2 regions of the Pseudomonas sp. GL_135 genome follow, and region 2 is predicted to be linked to the other one. Evidence: riboswitches for the same ligand, from Rfam matches in the RefSeq annotation. Region 2 holds a riboswitch; the other holds the start of a gene.
The links. Region 2 has a riboswitch for cobalamin ahead of AC3ISG_RS10580 (CbtB domain-containing protein). Riboswitches for the same ligand answer to the same signal wherever they lie in the genome.
Positions count from the first base shown of each region.

Region 1: it holds a riboswitch for cobalamin, as region 2 does, so the genes downstream of both, AC3ISG_RS13575 (ABC transporter substrate-binding protein) here and AC3ISG_RS10580 (CbtB domain-containing protein) in region 2, are expected to answer to the same signal.

Region 1 covers NZ_CM174408.1:3,067,161-3,071,344, reverse strand. The annotation lists gene AC3ISG_RS13580 (FecCD family ABC transporter permease) at 1-641, opposite strand, end outside; gene AC3ISG_RS13575 (ABC transporter substrate-binding protein) at 653-1,654, opposite strand; cobalamin riboswitch at 1,796-1,989, opposite strand; gene AC3ISG_RS13570 (aspartate/glutamate racemase family protein) at 2,253-2,975, opposite strand; gene AC3ISG_RS13565 (aldo/keto reductase) at 3,036-4,031, opposite strand.
Region 2 covers NZ_CM174408.1:2,371,890-2,376,073, reverse strand. The annotation lists gene cobN (cobaltochelatase subunit CobN) at 1-532, opposite strand, end outside; gene cobW (cobalamin biosynthesis protein CobW) at 535-1,608, opposite strand; cobalamin riboswitch at 1,737-1,967, opposite strand; cobalamin riboswitch at 2,069-2,301, shown strand; gene AC3ISG_RS10580 (CbtB domain-containing protein) at 2,399-2,608, shown strand; gene AC3ISG_RS10575 (CbtA family protein) at 2,620-3,339, shown strand; gene AC3ISG_RS10570 (cobalamin biosynthesis protein) at 3,336-3,752, shown strand.

The DNA of each region.
Region 1 (4,184 bases), 700 kb from region 2:
AGCACCACGACCGGCACCGACAGCGCCACCGACGACCAGCGCACGCCGCTGAGATTGCCCAGCAACCAGAACATGATCCCGCGGGCCTGCTCGGCATTGGCCGACTTGGTGATCAGGAAGGACGTCAGGGCGTTGAACAGCTGCGACCCGGCAATGCCCGCCAGGATGATCTGGCCGGCAGCGGTCTGGCCCCGCGAGGAGCGGGCGAGCAGGGCGACCAGCGCGAACGCGGCGATCGCGCCGGCAAACGCTCCGGTCGAGAGAGAAATCGTACCGGCGCCGATGCCGATGATCGCCACCAACACTGCGCCGGTCGACGCGCCCGCAGAAATACCCAGCAAGTAGGGATCGGCCAGCGGGTTGCGCAGCAACGATTGCAGGACCACGCCCGACACCGCCAGCCCTGCGCCGCAGGTGGCGGCAACGATGGCCCGGGTCAGGCGGTAGTTCCAGACGATGCCCTCGTCGATCGGGTCGAGGGGATAGCCTGCGGCCCACAGCTTGTTCGCCAGCACCTGAACGATCACCGGCAGGCTGATTGATGTCTCGCCAATCGCCACGCCCGCCAGCACCGCCAACGCCAGCAACGCGGCGGCCCAGGCACCGTGGCCGAAGATTCGGACGATGCTCGACCGGGGCATGCTGAATGACGTCATTGCGCTTGAGTGGCCTGAGCCAGTTGCTCGATGCCGTCAAACAGTCGCACGCTGGACTCCATGGCGCTGGCGTCCATGATCACGATGCGATTGTTTTTCACCGCATCCATATTGCGGGTGACCGGGTCAGAGCGGAGAAACGCCAGCTTCTTCTCGTGATCGTCGGCCGGGAAGCGGCGACGGTCCATGCGCGCGATGACCAGCACGGTCGGGTTGGCCTTGGCGATGGTTTCCCAGCCCACGGTCGGCCATTCCTCGTCGGAGTCGATGACGTTGCGCATGCCGAGGGTGTCGAGCATGAAATTGGGAATGCCCTTGCGCCCGGCCACGTAAGGGTCGACGTTGATGTCCGGGCTGGAAAACCAGAACACCGCCGAGAGGGGTGGATTGGCATGGGCTTTCGCCTGCGTCACCGCCTGGGCCAGCCGGGTTTGGTAACCCGTGATCAAGTGCTCGCCACGGTCCTGCACATCGAAGATCTGCGCCAGCTGTCGCAGGCTTTTGTACAGGGTGTCGATGCGGAAGGCTTCGAGGCGCGTGCCGTCGGCGCCCACCCGGTTGTTCTTGCCCTCGCAATCGGACGGCAGGATGTAGGTCGGGATGCCCAGATCGCGAAACTGCTCGCGGGTGCCGACGGCGCCCTGGGGCCCGACCATCCACTCAAACTGCACCGGCACGAAATCCGGGCGTTTGCCGATCACTGATTCAAAACTCGGCGCGTTGTCGGCCAGGCGCTCGATGCCGTCGTTGAGGGTTTGGTACTGGGGCAGCACGGGATTGAACCACAGCGAAGTGCCGATGACGTTCGGGCCCAGGCCGAGGGCGTAGAGCATCTCGGTGGCGGCCTGGCCAATGGTCACGGTTTTCTGCGGGGCGTGGGTGAAGGTCAGCGGTTCGCCGCAATTGTCCACGGTCAAAGGGTAGGCGGTCGACGCCGCAAAACCGGCGGTGGGCAAGGTCAGCGTGACGAGCAGGGCGGCGAGGCGGCGCAGCGGCATGAACAGCGATCTCCAGAAAGCCTGAGTGCTTGGCGAAGCAGGCGCTGGAAAGTCCACCCGACGGGCGCCCTAAGATGAGGGCGAGCACAGCGTGCGCGAGCGACGCGCGAACGGGAGTCCTTCCCCGGACACCCCGCCGGTGAATGAATATGCTGGCCGGCAGGTCTCCTGACTGGCGCATCATCGCCATGCTTCGGCCTTCCCGGGGTGACCCAGTGGCAAACAGGAAGCAGGGCTCAGCGCCTACAGTTGCGGGGACAGTTCCGTTTCAGCGCGCAGCGCGCTTGGGGATTCCCTATTAATTCCGAGTGGAAACCGGCGGCGGGGATACTAAACGATTCGGCGGGGAGAGGCGAATGCGGCGGCGGTGCATCGTTGGACCGAGCGACCTTCGACACCGGGCAGCAGCTGGACCGACGCAAAACTTTTGGGAGATGCAAACCTGTGGGAGTGACCGGGGTGGCGTTCCACCTTGCTCACGAAGAGGACAGTACATCCGCTAAATCTTCAGCGGCTGGAATGCAGCCTTCGTGAGCAAGCTCACTCCCACAGGGTATGTGTTTGCCATTCAATCTGGCGTGGGTCGGACACTGGGCGTTTAAAACTTGAACGGCCAACCCACGATCTTCTTCGGCCGTGGCGTCGAGTAGGTCCGCACTTTCGAGGTCTTCAACCCCAGACGCACCAGCGATTCGGCCAGCGCCACCGCTGCGGTGACGCCATCCACCACCGGCACGCCGGCACGGTCGCGGATGAGTTGATCCAGCCCGGCCATGCCGCCGCAGCCCAGGCAGATCACTTCGGCCTTGTCGCGGATCACCGCTTCGATGGCCTGCTCAACGATGGCTTCGACCGCACGCTCGGGCGATTCTTCCAGTTCCAGCACGCTCATGCCGCTGGCCCGCACCGACGCGCAACGCTCGTACACGCCGGCCAGCTTCAAACGGTCTTCGATCAGTGGCACGGTTCGGTCCAGCGTCGTGACCACGGCGTATTTATGCCCCAGCAGCATCGCCAGGCTGGCCGCGGCTTCGGTAATGTCCACCACCGGCACGTCGAGCAGTTCCTGCAAGCCCTCGCGGCCGTGCTCGCCGTAGCCGGCTTGAATCACCGCGTCATAAGCCCCTTCGTAGGACATGACCCGATCCATCACCGCAATGGCCGCCAGGTAACTTTCGAAATTGCCTTCCACTGACTCGGCGCCGAAGCGCGGGGTCAGGCCGATGATTTCGGTACCGGGGGAGGCCACGCTGCGGGCCTGTTCGGCAATGGTCTCGGTCATGGATGCGGTGGTGTTGACGTTGACGATCAGAATTCGCATGGACAGATCTCGCGCAGAAAACAAGGCCGGGCGTCTGGCCCGGCGTCGTTGCCCACGATATCAGTCTTTCATCGGCACGGGCGCCTGCAGGGCAATGAAGCCCTGATCGCGCATGGCCTGCCAGAAACCATCCGGCACCTGTGCGTTGAGCGCGGTGACGTCTTCGATGATCCGCGAGGGCCGGCTGGCACCTGGAATCACCGCTGCCACCAGCGGGTTGGCGAGGACGAACTGCAGCGCCGCCGACTTGATGTCGACCTGATACTGCCGGGCGATCTCCTGAATGTGCGCCACCTTGTCGAGCATTGCCGGCGATGCTTCCTGATACTCGAAATGCTTGCCGCCCACCAACACGCCGGAGCTGTAAGGCCCGCCGACCACGAACTCGGCGTTGTGCTGGCGGGCCTTGTCGAACAGCCGTTGCAGCGGCTGGTCATGGTCGAGCAGCGAATAACGACCGGCGAGCAGGAAGCCGTCGGGCTGGGCCTCTTCCAGGTCCAGGGTCAGTTCGCACGGCTCGACGCGGTTGACGCCAAGGCCCCAGGCCTTGATCACGCCTTCTTCGCGCAGTCGGGTGAGGGCACGGAAAGCGCCGGTGCGAGCGATGTTGAAATGCTCGATCCAGGCATCGCCGTGGGCGTCCTGGGCGACGTCGTGAACAAACACGATGTCCAGCCGATCGGTGTTCAAGCGTTTCAGGCTCGCTTCAATGGAACGCAGCGTGGCATCGGCGGAGTAATCAGTGACGATCTTGTTTTTCAGGCCTTCAGCGAACGGACCGCTGCGGGTCTCGGTGTCGATCTCGTCGGAAATCAGCCGACCGACTTTGGTGCTCAGGGTGTACGCGTCGCGGGGGACGCCGGCGAGGGCCTTGCCCAGACGCTGTTCGGACAGCCCGGCGCCGTAGATCGGTGCGGTGTCGAAGTAGCGAATGCCCTGGTCCCAGGCGGATTGAACGGTGGCCGCCGCTTCCTCTTCGTCGATGGTGCGGAACATGTTGCCCAGCGGCGCGGAGCCGAAGCCGAGGCGGCCGATGATCTTGTCGTGCAAACTCATGAGGGGTGTCCTGTGCGGTGGGGCGGGTCTGGATGTCCAGGCTGCATGGCGCTGCGCTCGCCTGGGCAAAGCAGCGCGATGAAACCGGCGAAGCTTCTTTACTGACTGTTGATTGCCCCAGGGGTTCTTCGGAATGCGCGGCGGTGGACTTTC
Region 2 (4,184 bases):
TGACGGTGCGCGGCAAGGTTTGCGGCTCGACCCAGGGATAGTCGCCGCCCAGCCAGCGTGTGGCGATGAAGTTGAACAGCGCCAGCGCGTTGTGCTTGCCGCCCTGACGCAGGTAATGCCAGAGCCGATCACGGTCTTCGGCAGACTCCGTGCTCAGGCCGCTCAGCTCGGGGTCCGGGCGATCACAACCCGGCACCAGAATCAGCTTCACCCCCTTTGCCGCCAGTTCCACCAGCCGCTCGACGCCATAACGCCAGTAGCCGATGCCGCCGTGCAGGGAAATCAGGATGACTTTGGCGTGGCGCAGCACCTCGTCGACGTACAAATCCACCGATGCATGATTTTGCACCTGCATCGGATTGGCCAGGCGCAGGCTCGGGTAGTCACCCGGCAGTTGCTGCGCGGTTTCAGCCAGCAGGGCCAGATTCGAGTCGGCGCTGCACAGGATCACCAGCTCGGCGGGGGTCTGGCCCAGGTCAGCGATGCTGTCGTCAGGAACGAAGCCGCCGGGCTGAGTGCGCAGCAGGTGCATGGTTAGCCTTTGATCGCTGAGAGAGCTGCGCGCAATTGCGCTTCGAGGACGCCGGGGTCCAGCTCCTGGCCGATCAGCACCAGGTGGGTTTCCCGGGCTTCGTCAGGCTTCCAGGCGCGGTCGAAATGCTTGTCGAAGCGCGTGCCGACGCCTTGCACCAGCAGGCGCATGGGTTTGCCGGGAATCGCAGCGAAGCCTTTGACGCGCAGGATGCCGTGCTGGACGACGGCCTGGGTCAGCGCGTCAAGCAACAGCGATTCGTCCGCCTGGGGCAGCGTAATGGAGATGGAATCGAAGGCGTCATGGTCGTGATCATCGTGATCGTCGCCTTCGTGGTGATCGTGATGGGTCTTGCGGCCATCAATGTGCAGCTCGGATTCGGCGCCGAGCCCCAGCAACACGCTGATCGGCAGCTGCCCCCGGTTCGCTTCGACGATTTTTACCGCTGGCGGCAATTCTTCGGCGACTTCTGCGCGCACGGCGGCCAGCGCATCGGCGTCGAGCATGTCGGCCTTGTTCAGCACGACCAGATCGGCGCTGGCCAGTTGGTCGGCGAACAGCTCGTGCAGCGGGGATTCGTGGTCAAGGTTCGGGTCGAGCTTGCGCTGGGCGTCGACTTGATCCGGAAACGCGGCGAAGGTGCCAGCGAGCACGGCCGGGCTGTCGACCACGGTGATCACCGCGTCGACGGTGCAGGCGTTGCGAATTTCCGGCCACTGAAAGGCTTGCACCAGCGGCTTCGGCAGGGCCAGGCCCGAGGTTTCGATGAGGATGTGATCGAGGTCGCCGCGGCGGGCGACCAGTTCCTGCATCACCGGGAAGAACTCTTCCTGAACGGTGCAGCACAGGCAGCCGTTGGCCAGTTCGTAAACGCGACCGACGGCCTCTTCTTCGGTACAGCCGATGGTGCACTGCTTGAGGATGTCGCCGTCGATGCCCAGCTCGCCGAATTCATTGACGATGACGGCGATGCGTCGTCCTTCGGCGTTGTCGAGCATGTGCCGCAGCAAGGTGGTTTTGCCCGAGCCGAGAAAGCCGGTGACGATGGTGACGGGAAGTTTGGCCAGTGTTTTCATCGGTTGCCCTCAGGCGTGCGGCGGGGCAACGAGGACGAAAACAGCGCAGGGCCGGCCGAAGCAGGCGCGCGGTTCGATTCGCCACCGGATCACCCCGCCCGGTTGTAGTGGAATTCCTCGGCCGCTTGCAGGCGGTCCGATTCGAGGCAGGTCTCCTGGCTCACGGCGTCCGGTTGCTGACAGGCATCGTCAGGCGACTGGCATTCATCGCGCCTTCCCGCTCGCGCAGTGGCTGTGCAATGAAACTGTCCGCTTACAGTTGCGGGGGCAGCTGCGGCTTGAAACCGCATTCCCTTCTTAGCGCCGGTGGCCTTGATACATGAAAAGGCGGCCGGCGAACCTCAAGTGCGCAAGGCTACGCAGTGACCGCAGGCCGGTCAATCGCGCCGTTGCAGTGATTGCCGCGCCGATTGACGCACCGAATGACCCTAAGATTGACGACTCGAACCGTGCGTGGTCTTCTACACACCTTGTTACGGGTGCCCTTCACAGGGTGAAACGGGAAACCGGTGCGTGCAGACCTTCGGGTGTGCATCAGTCCGGTGCTGCCCCCGCAACGGTAAGCGAGTGAAGAGTCAGATCCACTGTGTCGGCATCGATATGGGAAGGCGATTCTTGAAGGCACGATGGCTGTAACGGCTGATGCATGTGCCCCTCGCGAGCCCGGAGACCGGCCCGACAACACACCATAACAACCCGCGGTGGGCGGGCGCTGTTGAGCACTGCCGGCATTCGCCTGCGGTGTCTTTGCGCCTTTCCGTCCGCTGAAACCACTTCAGAGGGAAGCGCCATGTCCATCAGCACACCCCGCCAGACGTCCGGCACCGCCAGCAACACCACAACGGCCGTGACTGCCACGCAAAGCCAGCGCCTTGTTGCCGCCGTCAGCGCGATGTTTCTCGGTGCATTTCTGGTGTACTTCGCCGGTTTCTCCCACATCGATGCGGTGCACAACGCGGCACACGACACCCGTCACAGCTCCGCCTTCCCTTGCCATTGAGACCTGCCGCCATGTTCAAGCGAATTGCGCAAACGGCCGGGTTCACCGGACTGCTCGCCGCCCTGTTGTTGACACTGCTGCAGAGCTTCTCGGTCGCGCCGTTGATCCTGCAGGCGGAGACCTACGAAAAGGCTCCGGCTACCGAGATGCACGAGCACGCCGACGGTGCGATGGCCGGCCACGTTCATGACGCCGAAGCCTGGGAGCCTGAAGACGGCTGGCAGCGCGTGCTGTCCACCACGGGTGGCAATCTGGTAGTCGCGGTCGGTTTCGCGCTGATGCTGGCGGCCTTGTACACCTTGCGTACGCCGACGAGTGCTCGCGAAGGCGTGCTGTGGGGATTGGCCGGTTATGCCGTGTTTGTGCTGGCGCCCACTCTTGGTCTGCCGCCCGAACTGCCCGGTACCGTCGCGGCGGACCTGACCCAACGGCAGATCTGGTGGGTGGGCACTGCTGCCTCCACGGCTGCAGGGTTGGCGTTGATGGTGTTTGCCCGGCACTGGCTGTTGAAGGTTGTGGGCGCAATGATTCTGGTGGTGCCGCATATCGTCGGCGCCCCTCAGCCGGCGGTGCATTCGGCACTCGCCCCGGAAGCCCTTGAAGCGCAATTCAAGATTGCGTCGCTGCTGACCAATGCGGTTTTCTGGATTGCCCTGGGCTGGATCAGCGCCTGGCTGTTTCGTCGTAGTGGCATGCCCGCGACGCAAGCCGGTTTGAACCCTGCTCTGTGAACGAGTTGCGCGATCGACCGCTGTGGGTGGTCGGTCTGGGCTGCCAGCGCGGCTGTTCGGCGCTGGAGCTTCGGCAGTTGATGGAGGATGGTCTGCGCGAATGTCAGCTTCAGCTAAAGGACGTTGCCGCCCTCGCCTCCATTGACGGCAAGTCGGCTGAGGCGGGATTGCTGGAACTGGGCCATGGCTTGGGGCTGACGATTGGGTTCTTCAGTGCGGATGATCTAGCGGCTTACGAGGCACAGCTGAGCCATCGCTCGGACATCGCCTTTGAACGCACCGGCTGCTACGGCGTGGCAGAAAGCGCGGCGCTGGCGATGGCGACGCGGTTGACCGGCTCGCCCGCGACCCTGGCCATACCCCGCCGAAAGAGCCCCCATGCGACGTTTGCGCTGGCAACCGCAATCTTGTAGGACCGGCCAACCCTTGTAGGACCGGCTCAAACTGTAGGACCGGCTTTAGCCGGGAAAGCGCCAGGCGTCACACTGCAAATTTGGGGGCGTACATGCAGACCCCTTCCCGGCTAAAGCCGGTCCCACTAAAGCAGACCGCGTGCATTCATTGAGATATGACACGGTCTTGTAGGACCGGCTTTAGCCGGGAAGGCGTCAGTGGTCACACCGCAGATTTTGATGGTGTGCCCGAGGGCCCCTTCCCGGCTAAAGCCAGTCCCACTAAAGCAGACCGCGTGCATTCATTGAGATATGACACGATCTTGTAGGACCGGCTTTAGCCGGGAAAGCGTCAGTGGTCACACCGCAGATTTTGATGGTGTGCCCGAGGGCCCCTTCCCGGCTAAAGCCAGTCCCACAGAGGCGATTCGCGTACGGCTGCTGAAATATGAA